DNA from 2 places in the Alteromonas sp. WD8-37 genome. Region 1 is predicted to be linked to the other one. Evidence: predicted binding sites of a transcription regulator. Region 1 holds the regulator's gene; the other holds the start of a gene.
What was found. The regulator MetJ, encoded in region 1, represses methionine synthesis genes. The targets are predictions, from matches to a motif close to TAGACGTCTAGACGTCTA.
Positions count from the first base shown of each region.

Region 2: a site for MetJ is predicted at 7,305-7,322, ahead of serA (phosphoglycerate dehydrogenase). Genes of this name have one in related genera too.

Region 1 covers NZ_JBUZOV010000008.1:33,725-43,133, reverse strand. Annotated here, with positions in the region: gene ACTUJZ_RS14460 (ATP-grasp domain-containing protein) at 1-751, shown strand, start outside; gene hslU (HslU--HslV peptidase ATPase subunit) at 811-2,139, opposite strand; gene hslV (ATP-dependent protease subunit HslV) at 2,202-2,726, opposite strand; gene ACTUJZ_RS14445 (SPOR domain-containing protein) at 2,877-3,464, opposite strand; gene priA (primosomal protein N') at 3,596-5,779, opposite strand; gene rpmE (50S ribosomal protein L31) at 5,997-6,209, shown strand; gene ACTUJZ_RS14430 (malic enzyme-like NAD(P)-binding protein) at 6,619-7,863, shown strand; gene metJ (met regulon transcriptional regulator MetJ) at 7,938-8,258, opposite strand; gene metF (methylenetetrahydrofolate reductase) at 8,407-9,291, shown strand.
Region 2 covers NZ_JBUZOV010000004.1:156,973-166,381, forward strand. Annotated here, with positions in the region: gene pepP (Xaa-Pro aminopeptidase) at 1-957, opposite strand, end outside; gene ACTUJZ_RS11390 (UPF0149 family protein) at 961-1,527, opposite strand; RNA gene ssrS (6S RNA) at 1,890-2,073, shown strand; gene ACTUJZ_RS11400 (ribokinase) at 2,096-2,989, shown strand; gene ACTUJZ_RS11405 (nucleoside hydrolase) at 3,007-3,948, shown strand; gene ACTUJZ_RS11410 (5-formyltetrahydrofolate cyclo-ligase) at 5,899-6,492, shown strand; gene rpiA (ribose-5-phosphate isomerase RpiA) at 6,548-7,204, shown strand; gene serA (phosphoglycerate dehydrogenase) at 7,349-8,578, shown strand; gene ACTUJZ_RS11425 (DUF481 domain-containing protein) at 8,647-9,393, opposite strand.

The DNA.
Region 1 (9,409 bases):
GCTGCATGAGGCAGATCATACCTGGGCACTACCCGACTTTAGCGCCGCCTTTTGGCAGCAATGGCAAACCGCCGCCGACGATGAGACCAAGACCTCGGTAACCAGCCAGAAAAACCAACAAGCAGTATTAAGCACCCTGCTATATACCAGTGAGTTTATCTGGTATAACCCGGTCAGCGCGATTCAGTTTCACCACCGAAAACCGCAGCAGTTATACCTTGTACGCCAGCTGGGCCTGCGCACGCCAGCCACCTATGTGGGCAATTATGCCGCTGATGCGAATGACTTTGCCCGCCGCCACCAGCACATTGTGTTGAAACCGGCCCATGGCGGGGGGTATTGCCGCCGGCTCACCGCCAGTGATTATTCTCTCGCGCAGTGGCAGGCTGCGCTGGCCGCAGCCCCGCTTACTGTGCAGCAATTCATCAGCGGCACCAATGTGCGCAGCTATGTGATTGGCCAGCAGGTGCTCAGCGCCGAGTTACGCTCAAATCATGTGGATTTTCGCACTGACATTCACACCCGGTTATGCCCGCACACACTGCCTGACACAGTGCAGCAGCATGCGATTCTGGCCTGCCAGGCACTGGGTATGCGCTGGACCGCCATCGACTGGCGGCTCACGCCGGAAGGCGAGTACGTGTTTTTAGAAGCCAACCCGGCGCCATATTTTTGCCAGTTTGAAGCAGCCTCGGGACTGCCTGTTACCGCCACCCTGGCTGATTTGCTGTGTGGCGACGAGCCCGACTAGCCGGCACAAAAAAAGCCGCCCGGGTGGGCGGCTTGGCAATGGTTTAAATACCGGTGCGCTTACAAGATAAAGCGGCTCAGATCTTCGTTGTCCACCAGAGTGTTTAAGTGGCTATCGACATAGTCTTTGTCGATGGCAAACGACTCACCGGATTTTTCAGAGGCATCATACGAGATATCTTCCATCAGGCGCTCCAGCACCGTGTGCAGACGGCGTGCACCGATATTTTCGGTTCGCTCATTGACCTGCCACGCCGCCTCAGCAATGCGCTGAATGCCTGACTCGGCAAAATCAACAGTGACCCCTTCGGTGGCCATCAGGGCGCGATACTGCTCGCACAGTGAGGCATTGGGCTCGGTTAAGATGCGTTTGAAATCATCCACCTTCAAAGCGGATAGCTCGACCCGAATTGGCAAACGCCCCTGCAATTCCGGGATAAGATCCGACGGCTTGCTCATCTGGAACGCGCCTGATGCGATAAACAAGATATGGTCTGTTTTGACCATGCCATGCTTGGTAGACACCGTGGAGCCTTCCACCAGCGGTAGCAAGTCCCTCTGCACCCCTTCGCGGGACACATCACCAGACTGGTTGCCTTCGCGTTTACAGATCTTGTCAATCTCATCCACGAACACGATGCCGTGCTGTTCCACTGCTTCGATGGCTTTTTCTTTTAAATCTTCCTGATTGACCAGGCGCGCAGCTTCTTCTTCAATCAGCAACTTAAAGGCTTCTTTGATTTTCAGCTTTTTCTTTTTCTTTTGCGAGCCAGACAGATTCTGGAACATGCCCTGCAGCTGATTGGTCATCTCTTCCATACCCGGTGGGGCCATGATTTCCACGCCCATCTGCGACTGTGACACATCAATTTCAATTTCTTTGTCGTCGAGCTGGCCTTCACGCAATTTTTTGCGGAAGTTCTGGCGGGTGCCGCGATCTTCTACTTCTTCTTTTTTGCCCCAGGCATCTTCTGGCGGCGGCAACAGCACATCCAGGATGCGATCTTCGGCAGCCTCTTCGGCGCGATAGCGCACCTTGGTCATCTCGCGCTCTTTGGTCATCTTGACCGCAATATCGGCCAGATCACGGATAATGGTTTCAACTTCTTTGCCTACATAGCCCACCTCGGTGAATTTGGTGGCTTCTACTTTGATAAAGGGCGCATTGGCCAGCTTGGCCAGACGCCGGGCAATTTCGGTTTTGCCCACTCCCGTAGGGCCAATCATCAAAATATTTTTAGGGGTGACTTCCTGGCGCAGCTCTTCAGGCAGCTGCATCCGGCGCCAGCGATTACGCAATGCAATAGACACCGCGCGCTTGGCATCCTGCTGGCCAATTATGTGGCGGTCCAGCTCGTGAACGATTTCTCTTGGAGTCATTTCAGACATGAAAAAAACCTTCTTTCTACAGGCGAAGGCGTGCCGCCTTCGCGCTTATCATGGGGGCTGGCTTAGTAGTCCAGCACTTCAATGGTTTGACTATGATTGGTAAATACGCAGATATCACCGGCGATGCTTAAACTTTTTTCGGCAATTTCTTTGGCCGACAATTCGGTGTTATCTAATAGCGCAGTCGCGGCTGCCTGGGCGTAGTTGCCGCCAGAACCCAGCGCAATCAGATCCTGCTCAGGCTGCACCACATCCCCGTTACCGGTAATGATGAACGAGGCAGTTTCGTCGGCCACCGCCAGCAGCGCTTCTAAGCGGCGCAGCGCACGATCCGTCCGCCAGTCTTTGGCCAGCTCAACTGCCGCCCGGGTCAGATGGCCCTGATGCGTTTCCAGCTTGGCTTCAAAGCGTTCAAACAGCGTAAATGCATCGGCGGTACCACCGGCAAATCCGGCCAGTACTTTGTCGTGATACAGGCGGCGCACTTTGCGGGCATTGCCTTTCATCACCGTATTGCCCAAAGAGACCTGGCCATCCCCTGCCATGACGACCTGATTATTGCGTCTTACAGAAACGATTGTTGTCACGAGTCTTCCCCATTGGTGGGTGGGGCGCAGCATTGCCGCCCCAACAATTTTACACAGTGAAAGATAAGTGGGGCGCTGTGGCAGGATTTCAAGAGTGGCCGAACGGCTTGTACATTTTGCCGCCGGCCACGGCTGACCCGGGCTGCTTGCTTACAGCGACCAGGTCAGGATCATGCAGGTAGTAATATTGATTTTGCGCAGGGTATGTTTAGCCCGTTCGGCATCCCGTTTGGTTTGCAGCGGGCCTAAAATCACTCTGAACCACTGGCCATTGGTGCCGCGGGTATCCCGGATCTGCGCTTCTAAGCCCTGAAAGGCGATATTGGCTTTCATTTCTTCGGCCTGGGCACGGGTACGAAACGAGCCGCATTGCAGCAAATACAGTTTATCCGATTGTTGCTGCTCGGCCACTTCCACTTCGACCTCATAGCCAGGCAGAGATTTGATGTATTCCCATTCTTCTTCAGGCATCTCCGGTAAGGCATCTTCCGGGGTGCGGCTCACCGGCGGCGCTACCGGGGCATCCACCTCATCCGGTGCACTGCCGCTGATGGACCATAAAAACCACACAAACGCAGCGAACAGAAGCACCACGATGGCCAACCGGATTTTTGATAGCGTGCCGGCACTGGCCCGGCCCGGAGGCGGCTGGCGGCTGTTACGGGTGGCTTTTTTGGGTTGTTTTTTGTTTTTATTCTGCGATCCACGACCGCGAGATACATAATCGCGTTGAGCCATATAAGGCACTCATTCCTCTGCTAAGCCGTCAGATAAGCATTCTGACCGGCGCATAGTTTACCCTAAAAGCATCCCTGAATGCTGCCCGTAATTCAACCATAGCGTGTGTGCAGCCACAGCTGTTATATCGACTAGCTAAAGTCGGTGGGGTCGACATCCACCGACCAGCGCACCTTGGCCGCCAGTGGCAGGCTGCTCACCTGGGGCAAGCCTAGGCGCACACATTCGTGCAGTTGTTTGCGCTTATCCGACTGGATCAGCAGCATAAAACGAAAACGGCCCTGGCGTTTTTCGATCAGACACGGCATCGGCCCGATAATACGCACCGCGTCTTGCTGCAAGGCCTGACTGGCCTGTTGCAAAAACGCCCAGGCTGCCTGCCCGTCCAGCGCTTCAGCCCGCAGTGCCACCTGGCTGGAAAATGGCGGTTGCTGTGCCATTTTGCGCTCCAGCAAAGCATGGCGGGCAAAATGGCCATAGCCGTTGTGGATCAGATCCTGTAACAACGGATGCTCCGGGTTATGGGTTTGCAGCCACATTTCGCCCGGCTTACTGGCCCTCCCTGCCCGGCCAGCCAGCTGGGTCACCAGTTGCGCCAGTTTTTCTGGCGCGCGGTAATCCGCGCTAAACAGCGCACCATCACAATCCAACACTACCACCAGGGTCACATGAGGAAAATGGTGGCCTTTAGATAAAATCTGGGTGCCAATGAGCAACTGATATTGCTGCTCGTTGATGGCTTTAAGCAGCGCCGGCAGCTTGTCTTTGCCTTTAATGGAATCACTGTCGATGCGCACCTGTGCCGCATCCGGAAACAGCTGGCCTAAGCCTTGTTCCAACTGCTCAGTGCCGATACCTTCGGTCATCAGTTCCCGGTGACCGCACTGTTCACATTGCCGGGGGATAGGCCGGGTAGCTGCACAATGGTGGCACTGCAACCGCCGCTGCACCTTATGCACGGTAAAGGGCCGTTCGCAGCGCTGACAACTGTCGGTGTGACCGCATTTATGGCAGACCAGCGCCGGGGCAAAGCCGCGCCGATTGACAAACACCAGCACCTGATTGCCTTGCTGCAAATGCTGGCGCATCAGGGTCAGGGTGCCGGCCGCCAGGCCAAACTGCATAGGCTGGTTTTTTATATCCAGCACGTGTTGAAGCGTGGCCTGGGCGCCGGCAGCCCGTCGGGTGAGTTGCAGGTGCCGATAGCGCTTGCTCAAAGCATTATTCAACGATTCCAGCGACGGCGTGGCCGAGCCTAACACCAGCGGGATACTGTCCTGCTGGGCACGAAGCACCGCCAGGTCGCGGGCATGATAGCGTAAGCCGTCCTGCTGTTTGAACGACTCATCATGCTCTTCATCCACAATCAGCATGCCTGGGTAGCGTAGCGGGGTAAAGATGGCCGAGCGGGTGCCAATGATGATCCCCAGCTCACCGGCGCGGGCCTGCTGCCACACCGCCAGGCGGGTACTGTCGGTGATTTGGGAATGCAGCACGCCCACCTCAATACCAAAGCGCTGGGTAAAACGGGCCACTGTTTGCGGGGTCAGGCCAATCTCCGGCACCAGAATCAACACCTGTCGACCGGCCAGTAACACTGATTCGATGGCCTGCAGATACACCTCGGTCTTGCCACTGCCGGTCACTCCTTCGAGCAAAAACGGGCAAAATTTGCCTTGCTGCTGCACAATGGCGGTAATGGCCAGCGCTTGTTCCGGGTCGGGACGAGGCGCCCCAGTCGGGGCAAAATCGGTCAGCCAGCGCTGCGGCTGAGGGCTGGTGGCACGCCAGTCCTGTTTAATCAACTCCCGCTCTTGCAAGGCTTTGAGCACTGCGGCTGAATAATCACTTTTTAACACCTCTGCGCGACAGGCCTGCTGTTGCAGCTGCGCCAGGCAGGCTTGCTGACGTGGTGCCCGCGACAATCTGGTCGCGTCGGTTGCCTGGCCATCCGTGGTCACCTGATACCAGCATTCGGCTGCCGGCTCAGCCGGCTCGCCCTTGCGCAGTCGCACCGGTAAAGCAGTATGCAGTACTTCGCCCGGGCTGTGATGATAATATTGCCATAGCCAGCGACACAGATTAAGGATGGCCAGGCTGAACACCGGTTCGGCGTCCAGCACCTCGTCAATGGCTTTGAGTTTGGTGCTATCCTGCTCGCTCTCTTCCGCCGCTCGGTGGCCGGTGACAATGCCCACCAGCTGGCGCCGGCCAAAGGGCACCAGCACGCGCACCCCGGCTTCCAGCGACGAAGGGTGGGTGTAAGAAAACATCTGGCGTAGTGGCACAGGAACGGCGACATCAATCAGGATCATGGTGCTACTGGGTATCCAAATACAGGTCAAACGCCCGATGCAGCATGGCCCCGGGCCTGGTTATTTTTAACACACCTACTTGATTCAGCGCGCGCCATACATTAATATGCGCGCCTCTTTACGGCAAGGCCGCTTTGGTGGTGTTGCCATTATTTGTATAACGTATGGTGTTCAGCTGCGGGCTGGATAGCGATACGGCCTTTTTTTGAGGTTTCCCATGAAAAACGATATCCATCCAAAATACGAAGAAATCACAGCATCATGCTCGTGCGGTAACGAAATCAAAGTTCGTTCAACTGTAGGCAAAGATCTGAATCTTGATGTGTGCTCAAACTGCCACCCTTTTTACACTGGTAAGCAGCGTAACGTTGACACCGGTGGCCGTGTTGACCGCTTCAAGAAGCGTTTTGGTGCACTGGGCAAAAAGTAAGCCTGGTATCAGCCAATCTGCAAAAAGCGCCTTCCCGGCGCTTTTTTTGTGCCTGGCGGTTGGCCAGCTCTCCACAGCCTGACTCTCCTGCACGCTTATCACTGATAGCACCCTCTGCTTATATTATCACTGTAATGAATACACAACATAGTCGCACAACACTGGCTGTGGCCCGGACGGACTTTTATATTTCTATTACCTGTGCTGCACGCTGCACGACCACGTCATCTGATATGTGTTAGCCACAGGGCTGTGCTACAGTGGCGATGAACAAAATCTGGCTGACAGATGGGCTGCCCGTCTTGACTTAGCATGGATTTGTATATTAAACAGGCAAAGACCTGTCTTTCACAAACCGCATAGTGCGGTTTGCTGTGCCCTAACCCTACACATAAAGGACATAGTATAAATGTCAGATTTCAGACAACGCGCGCTTGATTATCATGCCAAGCCCACGCCGGGAAAAATCCGGATGGAGCTGTCCAAACCGGCCGAAACGGTGGACGATCTGTCCCTGGCCTACAGCCCCGGTGTGGCTGAACCAGTCCGGGAGATCGCCAATAACCCGGATGATGCCTATCTGTACACAGCCAAAGGCAACACGGTGGCGGTGATCAGTAATGGCACCGCTATCCTGGGCCTGGGCAATTTAGGCCCGCTGGCATCCAAGCCAGTAATGGAAGGTAAAGCATTGTTGTTTAAACGATTTGCCGGGCTGGATGCGATTGATATTGAGGTTAAACATCGTACCACCGAAGAGTTTATTAACACCGTAGCCAACATTGCCGACTCCTTTGGCGGCATCAACCTTGAAGATATCAAAGCGCCAGAATGTTTTGAGATAGAGCAAGAGCTGATCAAGCGCTGCAAAATTCCGGTGTTTCATGATGATCAGCACGGCACCGCGATTGTTACCGCGGCCGGTATGCTTAATGCGCTGGAAATTCAAAATAAGCAAATTGAAGATATCACCATTGTGTGTATGGGCGCCGGCGCTGCCGCGGTAGCCTGTATGGAGTTGCTTATCACCTGCGGGGCGCAGCGTGAGCGCATCTATATGCTGGATCGCAAAGGGGTCATTCATACCCGCCGGGAAGATCTGACCGAGCACAAAAAGCTGTTTGCCAACAATACCGATAAGCGCACCTTAGAAGATGTGATGGATGGTGCGGATATTTTTGTCGGGGTGTCGGGGCCGGATTTGCTGCCGCCGGAAACCTTGGCGTTGATGGCTGATAATCCGATTGTGTTTGCCTGCTCCAACCCGGATCCGGAAATCAAGCCAGAGCTGGCCCACGATGTGCGCAGCGACCTGATCATGGCCACCGGACGCTCGGACTATCCAAATCAGGTCAATAATGTGCTGTGCTTTCCGTTTATTTTTCGCGGCGCGCTGGATGTGCGGGCCAGTGCCATCAATGATGAGATGAAAGTGGCTGCGGTAGAAGCAATTCGTCAGATATCCCGTGAGCCGGTGCCCGATGAAGTGTTGAAAGCCAGTAATTCCAGCAAGCTGGAATTTGGCCGCAATTATATTATCCCCAAACCGATGGATCCCCGCTTGTGTAGTCGTATCGCCACTGCGGTGGCCAAGGCTGCGATTGCCTCTGGCGTGGCCCGGCTGGACTCGCTGCCATCACATTATACGCCCTAGCTGCTTTAGCCGCCCTAGCCGCCTTAGACACTCGGGCGGCTAGTTTATCTGCGCAGCCGGCGCCATCCGGTTGCTCAGGCTTCGTTTTCAAAACTGGGATCGATGCCCATTTCTTCCATCAGCCGGCGCGCTTCGGCAGGCACCCGATTCGGATTGTCTTTACGTAAATCATCATCGTTTGGCAGCGGCTGGCCGGTAAAGGCGTGCAAAAATGCCTCGCACAATAATTCTGAATTGGTGGCATGACGTAGATTGTTAATCTGGCGCCGGGTGCGTTCGTCGGTCAGTTCTTTTAATACAGTGATGGGGATCGAGACAGTGACTTTTTTAACCTGCTCGCTTTTTTTGCCGTGCTCAGCGTAGGGATGAATATAGTTGCCGTTCCATTTTGCCATTACAAGCTCTCAAATTCGCGGTTCTTTATTATGAGCGGAAATTCTAACCATTGTGGAGAAAAGGTCAATTGAGCAGTGTAAACCGCTTGACGTCTAGACACATATTATCTAATTTAGACGTCTAAACGGCCATAAAGAGAATTTGCTGATGGTGTCTTTTGCCCAGGGGATTGATGCCCTGAACCAATCCTTATCCGAGCTGCAGGATATCCAGGTATCCTTTGAGTTTTTTCCGCCCAAATCGGAAAAGATGGAACAAACCCTGTGGCGCTCGGTGGAGCGGCTGGCCCCGCTTAAACCTGCATACATGTCGGTCACCTACGGGGCCAACAGTGGCGAGCGCGACCGCACCCACGATGTGGTCAAACGTATTCATCAGCAAACCGGCGTGCCGGCGGTACCGCATCTGACCTGTGTGGATGCCAGTAAAGCCGAGTTGCAGCAGATTGCCCGCGATTACTGGCAAACCGGGATCCGGCGGATTGTAGCGCTGCGTGGCGACCTGCCGCCCGGCACCGAAAAAACCGATATGTATGCCTCAGATTTGGTGTCATTGCTTAAAGAGGTGGCGGATTTTGATGTGTCGGTAGCGGCCTATCCGGAAAAACACCCTGAGGCGCCCAATGCCCAGTTTGATTTGCTTAACCTGAAACGCAAAGCCGAAGCCGGTGCCAGTGAAGCCATCACTCAGTTTTTCTTTGATACCAGTGTGTTTTTGCGTTTTCGCGACCGCGCTGCAGCCGCAGGCATCGATCTGGACATTGTGCCGGGGATCCTGCCGGTGACCAATTATCAGACCTTAGTGAAATTTGCCGGCTTTACTAATGTGCATGTGCCGGGCTGGCTGCATAAGATGTTTGACGGTGTGGCCGAGGATGATCAAACCACTCGCAATCTGTTAGGCGCCAATATCGCCATGGAACAGGTCAAAGTGCTGGCCAAAGAAGGGGTGAAGCATTTTCATTTTTATACTCTTAATCGCAGCGAACTCAGCTATGCCATCTGCCATATGCTAGGCGCGCGGGCCGGCTAAACCCGCGACGGCCAATAATTGCACTGTTGAAGCCGGGCAACTCGCGCTACACTGGGCGGGTATGGAAGAACTTTCAAGGAGTTGCTGTTGAAACTGGCAAACCCAACGGCCCTGTGGC
Region 2 (9,409 bases), on a different contig from region 1:
CACCTCGGTGACCCGCACCGTGGCTTGTTTTAATGTGACACCCGGCCCCAGCATGTCCAGTGCTTTTTGCTGGGCTTCCAATACCAGATTGTACAGGGCTTTTTGCGGCACGCTGAAGGTATCAGATACCGGAAAAGTACGAGTAATATCAGAAGCATACCCTAAATACTCACAGCCGGCATCCACCAGCACCAATTCACCGGCTTTCAGCGCCTTGCTGTTTTCGGTGTAATGCAGCACACAGGCATTCTCGCCGCTACCGACAATGGTGCTGTAGGCTGGCGCGCGGGCGCCACACATGGCAAACTCATGATGTAGCTCGGCTTCTAACTGATATTCATACACCCCGGGCGCAGCATATTGAATGGCGCGGGTGTGGGCCTGGGCAGAAATTTTGCCTGCCGCCTTTAACACTGCCACTTCACAGGCTGATTTGAATAAACGCATTTCGTGCAGCAGCGGGCGCACATCGTACAGCGCCGGGGGGGCCAGATTTTCTTTTGGCGCTTCACGCAGTGCGCTAAACGCCTCCTGCACCAAGGCATCTGCTGCAGTGTTATGACCTTGGGCAAAATACACCGCCTCATGGCCGTATAACCACTCCATCAACACTTCAGGCAATTCATCCAGCGTGTAGGCTTCATCCAGATCAAACTGCGCCAGCGCCGCATCGGCGCCCAGCCGTCGCCCCTGCCAGATTTCCTGCGCAGGATCTTTGGGCTGGCACACCATCGCACGAAAACTGTTGCCATGGCGTTCGTGGTTGGATAACAGCAACCAGGTCTGCGGCTCGTTAAAGCCGGTCAGATACCAAAAATCGCTATCCTGACGAAACGGATACTCTGTATCGCGGCTGCGCGTAACCAACTGTGCTGCCGGAATAAGGCACACACTGTTGGGCTGGCACTGGGCCAGCAGGCGTTGTTGGCGAGCGATAAATTCCTGTTGATTGATCATAACTTAATGCACCGAAGGCGGGTCTTTTTGGTCATCCAGTAAGGAGCGGCCCAGTTCGCTGTAACACAGCAGCGCGGACACTTTGACGTATTCCACCACTTCATACAGGGCCTTTTCTGACTCATCGTCAGCTTCCATCGCCTCTTCCATACGCGCAATATCGGCAAAATCGTTCAGTGCTTCTTTCACATCGGCTGAACATTCGGCCAGATTTTGCTGATGCAGGCCAAAGCCCAGCATAAAGCCCTGAACCCAGTTAATCAGCGCTGCACCGCGATCATTAATGGGAGCCTGGTCATCGGGCAGCATCATTTGCAGGCTGAATTCGCCTTCCAGCAACTGCTCACAGGTTTGCGTGTACAGCTGCTCCAGCTTAAAGGTAACCGGCTGGGCAAAGGGTTCGCCCTGGTTGGTGGTATCGGCCAGCACCGACGGCCATTTTTGGTCGGTGAGCGACATACCACCACATAACATGCCGCACATAATGCCATGCATTTCGGCTGCATCGGCATTCACCGAATGCTGGAACAGCACATTGGTGATGTTGTCGTAATCAAGTTGTTTTTCCACGCGTTCTACCTTTAGCCAAATGCTTATTGAGTCTGGGTTTATGCTAGCAAAAAGCCGCTATAAAGCCCAGTCCGGCCAGGTTGTTGAATCCCTGAGCATCTGCGCTGGACAGACCGGCTTTACCTTTCAATTGGCGCCGGGATCGATTAGGATCCTAAGTGTGCTATTTCTTTGACCGATTGGTTAAGTTTGGGTTGAATTTTTTGCCCTTTGCAACATAATCAAGGCAATTGTGACGCCGGAAGCCTCATGGTTTTCAAAATGTCCATAACGGTCAATTCAACCGGGTAGCCTCAACGCAAAATGATCTCTTCACGAGGTGGCGCGTTTGATATACCCTGTTGCGCTTTTATTTTAGTCAATGTCTCCTGGAATGTTTGCCAGTTCATTTCATGTCCCTGGCCGATGCTTTTTAAAAAGGAAGTTGAACTGATGGCTATTGAGCAAGCTCGGCGCGTACCGAGAAGCCTACGGTCATCATGATTCTTCCGCCGTGAACCTTTCGGCTCACGGGCGAAAAATGAACAGCGGCATTCTGGGAGACGCCCTCTTTCGACGAGAAGAAGAAATGGCAGTAATCAATTTTGGGTCTATCAACATCGATCATGTGTACTCGGTGGACCACTTTGTTAAGCCGGGTGAAACCCTGGCCTCCTCTAATTACCAGCAACTGCTGGGCGGTAAAGGCGCTAACCAGTCTATTGCTCTGGCTCAGGCCGGTGCTGATGTGCAGCATGTGGGCAGCATTCACGAATCCGATGCCGCGTTTAAACAAACGCTGATTAAACATGGTGTAGACTGTCGCTTTGTAAAATGCCATGACGAGCCGTCTGGCCATGCCATCATTCAGGTTACCCCCAGTGGCGAAAATGCTATCGTGCTGTTTGGCGGTGCCAACCTGACCATTGATGCCAACACGGTCCAAAAAGCCCTGCTGGATACCGGCTCTGCCGATTGGGTGCTGACCCAAAATGAAACCAGCTGCATTGATGAAGTGCTGCGCCAGGCTAAAGAAAAAGGCCTGAAGGTGGCATTTAATCCGGCGCCAATGAACCAGAATGTCAAAACTCTGCCGCTGGATTGCGTCGATTTGCTGATTGTGAATGAAACCGAAGCGGCGGCCATCACTGAAAAAGACAGCCTGGATGACATCGTGGCCGCCTTTCAGCAAGACTGGCAACATGCCGAGGTGCTGCTGACCATGGGCAAAGAAGGGGTCATGATGATCCGCAAAGACGACGTTTACAAGGTACCGGCCTTCACGGTTGAAGCGGTGGATACCACGGCTGCCGGTGACACCTTTATCGGCTACTTTTTATCAGCCTACAGCACCCACACCGATGCCGAACAAGCATTACGCCGGGCGTGCGCTGCCTCTGCATTGTGCGTGACCCGCAAAGGTGCTGCCCAGTCGATCCCCTCACAAAAAGAAGTCGATCGCTTTTTAGCCAAACAAGCCTGATTGTTGTTGGAAACACTATGACCCATAAAATTATTTTAGATACAGATCCGGGCATCGATGATGCGATGGCCATCTTTTTTGCCTTTCAGGCGCCCGAAATTGAGGTACTGGGCCTGACCACCGTGTTTGGCAACGTGCCGGTGGAGATGTCAGCAAAAAATGCGGTGACCCTGTGCAAACTGGCCGAGCAGGATATCCCGGTGACCAAAGGTGTAGGCATGCCCTGGGTAGGCCCGGAATCAGGCTACGCGCACTTTGTGCACGGCGATGACGGCTTTGGCAATATCGACTTCCCAGCCATCGAAGGCAAACTGGACCCGCGCAGCTCAGCACAATTTATTGTGGATATGGCGCGCCAGCATCCAGGGGAGATCACTCTGGTGGCGATTGGCCCATTAGGCAACCTGGCACTGGCCCTGCGCCTGGAACCAGAATTACCGAAGCTGGTCAAAGGAGTCAGCATCATGGGCGGCGCCGCATTTGTGCCGGGCAATGTCACACCAGTGGCCGAAGCCAATATCTGGAATGATGCCCACGCAGCCGACATCGTATTCAGTGCCGACTGGGATATCACCATGTTTGGTCTGGATGTAACCAACGCGGTACGGTTTAAAGCCGCCTTTGTAGACACGCTGGCCGAGAAAAACGAAAAACTGGGTGGCTTTGTGCAAAAAGCGGCACAGTTTTATATCGATTTTTACACCAAAGATGGCGACGAGCGCGTGTGCTGCTTCCACGACGCCTTCCCGCTGGCGCATTTGATTGCTCCGGACCTGTTTGAGCTGACCAAAGGCCATGTGCGGGTATCAACCGATGCCCTTAATTGCGGCCAGACAATTGTGGCCCCACCCGGCACCACCGCCAGCCCGCTATGGACAGAAGCGCAAACCATCAAGGTAGCCACCAAAGTGGACAAAGAGCGTTTAGAAGCCTTGTTCATCGAGACGTATGCGCGTTAATCGTTGATTTGATTAACCGATAATGTGATGAAACGCCGCTTTATGCGGCGTTTTTTTGTCGCGGTGGCGAGGGCACTTTTTATTGCCTGGCGGCAATTCGATAAAATCCTTGCCCAACAACCGTTGTAGGGTTTCTTGCTCTATTCAAAATGTGGGTATTTGCTCTCAGCCTAAGAGGCTTTGTCAACATTTCGTCGCGGTGGCGACGTCACCCAGAGGGTATGTGCGTTGCCGCCATGCTAGATGGCGGTCAAGTATGACTGCCCATTGTCATCTCTTATTCTCAGTTACTTAAGTTTAGCCTAGAAGGCTTTCTCAACATTTTGTCGCGGTGACGACATCACCCAGAGGGTATGTGCTATCTCGCTTCGCTCGATAATAGCCTGATATGGCCACCCATATTTCGCTAATTAATTTCAGTTTGAAAGGCTATCCCACCATTTCGTCGCGGTGGCGACATCACCCAGAGGGTATGCATTGCCGCCATGCTAGATGGCGGTCAAGTATGACTGTCCATTGTCATCTCTTATTCTCAGTTACTTAAGTTTAGCCTAGAAGGTTTTCTCAACATTTTATCGCGGTGACGACATCACCCAGAGTGTATGTGCTATCTCGCTTCGCTCGATAATAGCCTGATATGGCCACCCATATTTCGCTAATTAATTTCAGTTTGAAAGGCTATCCCACCATTTCGTCGCGGTGGCGACATCACCCAGAGGGTATGCATTGCCGCCATGCTAGATGGCGGTCAAGTATGACTGTCCATTGTCATCTCTTATTCTCAGTTACTTAAGTTTAGCCTAGAAGGTTTTCTCAACATTTTGTCGCGGTGACGACATCACCCAGAGGGTATGTGCTATCTCGCTTCGCTCGATAATAGCCTGATATGGCCACCCATATTTCGCTAATTAATTTCAGTTTGAAAGGCTATCCCACCATTTCGTCGCGGTGGCGACATCACCCAGAGGGTATACGCGATACCCTCTGGACTCCCCGCTCTCCCCAAAGCGGAAACTGCCTAGCCAATTGGGCGGGCATAAAACCCACGCATCAACGGGTCTTCCTGACCCGGTGCTGCTGGCTCGGCGTCCTGCCTCGCCGACTTTTCTGCTTATCCGCCCAACTGGCTATTCCGCTCAGGGGGATAAAGAGCAGGCTGTTTTTACATTTCAATAAGCAATAGGCGTCCAGCTTTCTAATTGAGAAAGCTCTAAGAGACGACCCGCTCTTTAGGGCCCTTGCTGTGGTCAGCCGCTGGGCCGGTGAGAAAAACTAACCGGGCCGGCAGGGATGCCGGGCCAGGCCAAACAGGGTCAGGGATGACCCTTTTGGCTGTGGGCAGTTTTACCGGCACTGCGGTTGACGCTTTCACAGCGTAGGGTCGCGGGGAGATTCCAAAGAGGGGCGGTCGACACCGCCCCTCTTTGGTTGCCCGCCGGCAATCCGGCGAAATGCTTCATCAGCAATCAATGCTGCGCATTGTTGCGATAGCAAAATAGTGGGTGTTCGCCAATAGACAAACTGTGGATGTCCAGCATTCCAGTGGATGTCCAGCATTCCAATTGAGAAGGCTCGAAGAGATAAGCCGTTCTTTAGTCCCCCTTGCTGTGGTCAGCCGCTGGGCCGGTGAGAAAAACTGACCGGGCCGGCAGGGATGCCGGGCCAGGCCAAACAGGGTCAGGGATGACCCTTTTGGCTGTGGGCAGTTTTGCCGGCACTGTGGATGACGCCTTCACAGCGTGGTGCCCTCGAAAGAGGGGAATCCGGTCGACATCGCCCCTCTTTGGTTGCCCGCCGGCAATCCGACAAGATGCTGCATCAGCAATCAATGCTACGATTGTAGCGGAAACAAAAGGGTGGATGTCCATCACAGACAGCTTGGTGCTGTCCCCCCTTGCAATCCCTCCCCCAACCCGTATGCTGGCTGTTTTTGACACACAGAGAAATTGGATGACGCAGTCTTCTTCGCGGGCGCAGTTGCGCGCAGATTTGCGTAATGCACGGCGCGCTTTAAGTGCAGCAGAACAGAACCAGGCCAGCCGGCAGTTGCTGGCGCAATTACAAACCCTGCCTGCCTTCATCAACGCCAAACGAATTGCAGCCTATCTGGCCAACGATGGCGAGCCGGATGTAACGCCGGTAATCACTCACTGCTGGCAACACCAGCAACAGGTGTCATTGCCGGTGCTCCACCCATTTTCACGCCAGCATCTGCTGTTTCAGGATTATCATACCGGCACCGCCATGACCATGAACCGGTTTAAGATTGCCGAGCCGGCGCTGGATTGCGCGGCGATTGCCAGCCTGGCTGAGCATCAGGTTATTTTGATGCCGTTGGTGGGTTTTGATGCGCAGGGAAATCGCTTAGGTATGGGCGGTGGTTTTTATGACCGTTCTCTGGCCAGGCTGTCCGAATTACCGGCCCCGCCGGTGCTGCTGGGCATCGCCCATGACTGTCAGCAGGTCGGTGATCTGCCGGTGGCCAGCTGGGATATTCCCTGCGATGCCATCGTTACGCCTAGCCGAATCTGGAACACCAAATAAGTTAGTTGGCCGGTGTGTGAATAAGGTACACTCATACCGTCAACCAGGAGGATATATGGATCAAAATGCAAAAAAGCAGGCTGTGGCAAAAGCCGCCCTGGCCTATGTAAAGTCCGACACGATCGTAGGTGTAGGTACCGGCTCCACCGTAAACTATTTTATTGACGGGCTGGCCGAGATGAAGCACCAACTTGTAGGTGCAGTGTCCAGCTCCAATGCCTCGACGCAGCGTTTAAAAGAGCACGGGATCCAGGTGTTTGACCTTAATGAGGTAGACGATCTTGAGGTGTATGTGGATGGTGCCGATGAGGTGACCGAGCATAAGCATATGATCAAAGGCGGCGGTGCCGCATTGACCCAGGAAAAAATTGTCGCAGCGGTGGCCAAAAAATTTGTCTGTATTGTCGATGACAGCAAACAGGTACCGGTGCTGGGCGATTTCCCGTTGCCGGTGGAAGTGATTCCTATGGCTCGCTCCTATGTGGCCCGCGAGCTGGTGAAACTCGGTGGCGACCCGGTCTACCGCCAGGGTGTGGTGACTGACAATGGCAATGTCATTCTGGATGTGCATAACCTATCGATTGTCAATCCCCGCGAATTGGAAGCCGCGATTAATAATATTGTCGGTGTAGTGACAAACGGTTTGTTTGCCCATCGTGGTGCGGATGTGGTGCTAGTCGCTACCGATAAGGGCGTTAAGACTCACGATTAAGTACAGGTCAGGCCGAAAGAGCATGCGGCCTACCCTTGCATTGCAAAATAGCTGGCAGAAAAAGCTTTTCTGCCACTACAACATCTGATAGCTTACCATTTAGACGTCCAGACATCTTAATCACCCATTCTGAGATCCATACCAATGAGCAAAGTATCGCTACCAAAAGATAAAATTCGTATTTTATTGCTTGAGGGTGTGCACCCCAGCGCTGTTGAAACACTGGAAAGAAATGGCTACAGCAACATTGAATATGTAAAAACCTCACTGCCTGAACACGAACTGATTGAAAAAGTGCAGGATGTGCATTTTATCGGGCTCCGCTCACGTACTCAGCTAACTGAAGCAGTCATTGATGCGGCACAAAAACTGGTCGCGGTCGGGTGTTTTTGTATCGGCACTAATCAGGTCGATCTGGTGGCGACTGAAAAGCGTGGGATCCCGGTCTTTAACGCCCCCTTTTCCAATACTCGCTCGGTGGCCGAACTGGTGCTTGGCCAGATTATTTTGCTGCTGCGTCAGATCCCTTCCAAAAATGCCAAAGCGCACCGCGGCGAATGGGAAAAAAGTGCCAACGGGGCTTATGAGGCGCGTGGCAAAACCTTGGGGATTATCGGTTATGGACATATCGGCACCCAGTTGAGCATTTTGGCGGAGCACCTGGGCATGCGCGTTCAATTTTACGATATCGAAGACAAACTGGTGCTGGGCAACTCCACCCAGACCAAGAGCCTGGAAACCTTGCTGGCCACCTCTGATGTGGTGTCACTGCATGTGCCTGAAACGCCGCAAACCAAGGATATGATCGATGCCCAGGCCTTGGCGTCGATGCGCCAGGATGCCATCTTGATTAATGCGTCTCGCGGTACCGTGGTGGACATTGATGCTCTGGTCGCGGCGCTGGAAAGTGGCAAGTTAAGCGGTGCTGCCATTGATGTATTCCCAGTGGAGCCCAAGTCCAATGATGAAGAATTTGAGTCGCCGCTGCGCCGCTTTGATAATGTGATCCTCACCCCGCATGTGGGCGGCAGCACCCAGGAAGCTCAGGAAAACATTGGCATCGAAGTGGCCGGCAAGCTGGCCAAATACAGTGATAATGGCTCCACCTTGTCGGCGGTGAATTTCCCGGAAGTATCGCTACCGGATCATCCGGGCCGCTCGCGGTTGCTACACATCCACGAAAACCGCCCTGGCGTGATTATGCAAATTAACCGCACATTCGCCGAACAGGGTATCAACATCGAAGCACAATATCTGCAAACCACCCCAGATATTGGTTATGTGGTCATTGATATTGAAGCAGATAAAGCTTATGAAGGCTTTAATCAGCTGATGCAGATTGACGGCACCATCAAAACTCGCCTGCTGCATTAAGTACTCGCCAATACAAAAAAGCCCGCGCCGGAATTCTCCGGGCGGGCTTTTTTATTGCACTTTCCAGTTTATAGGAAGTTATACACCAGGGTGATCGCTGTTTCGGTGTCCAGCTTTTCTTTGCCGGGCTCAACATGGGTATTGTGGTCCAGAGATACCGACAGTTTCAACGACAGGCTGCCGTTGATAGAAGCGGTCAGTGCAGTCTCGGCAGCAGATTTGGTGTTCTCGCTACCCACCTCGGTACTGATGGTTTGGGTAAACTTGGCGGTATCAGAGATTAACCATTGAAACCCGCTTGATGCCCGCACAATCAGGCCATTTTGCTGTTCGCCATCCTGGGTTTCGTTAAATGCATAACCCGGACCCACTGAATATTCAAATGACGTGGTATCGTCCTGCCACAACTTGTGGTTCCAACCGGTAGCCAGCGTTGACTGGTAGTTGTACGAGCTGAAACGATCGTCTTCGTACGAAGCAAAGCCGAACAAGCGGTAGTCAGGGTTGTCCAACTTGTAGTTGGCCTGCGCCTGTGCATCAAAACGCTGGGCGGAGGTGCGATCTTCTTCCACGCCCTCGTCATTTTCCACAGTCTCTTTTTTGTACAGACCGCTCAGGCTGTAATCATTACTCCAGTCTTCCAGTTCCTGGTGCGACTCTAACGAACCGTTCACCGAGGTTGTATCGGTGTTACCGGTAGTAAAAATAAAGCCCAGACCGCCTTCCAGCGTAAATGGCTTTTGCTTAGTTTGTGCAGCTGCTGTGCCTGAACACAGCGCGCCGATAACGGCTGCGGTAAGTACCGTCTTTTTCATGTTGTTTCCCCGTTAA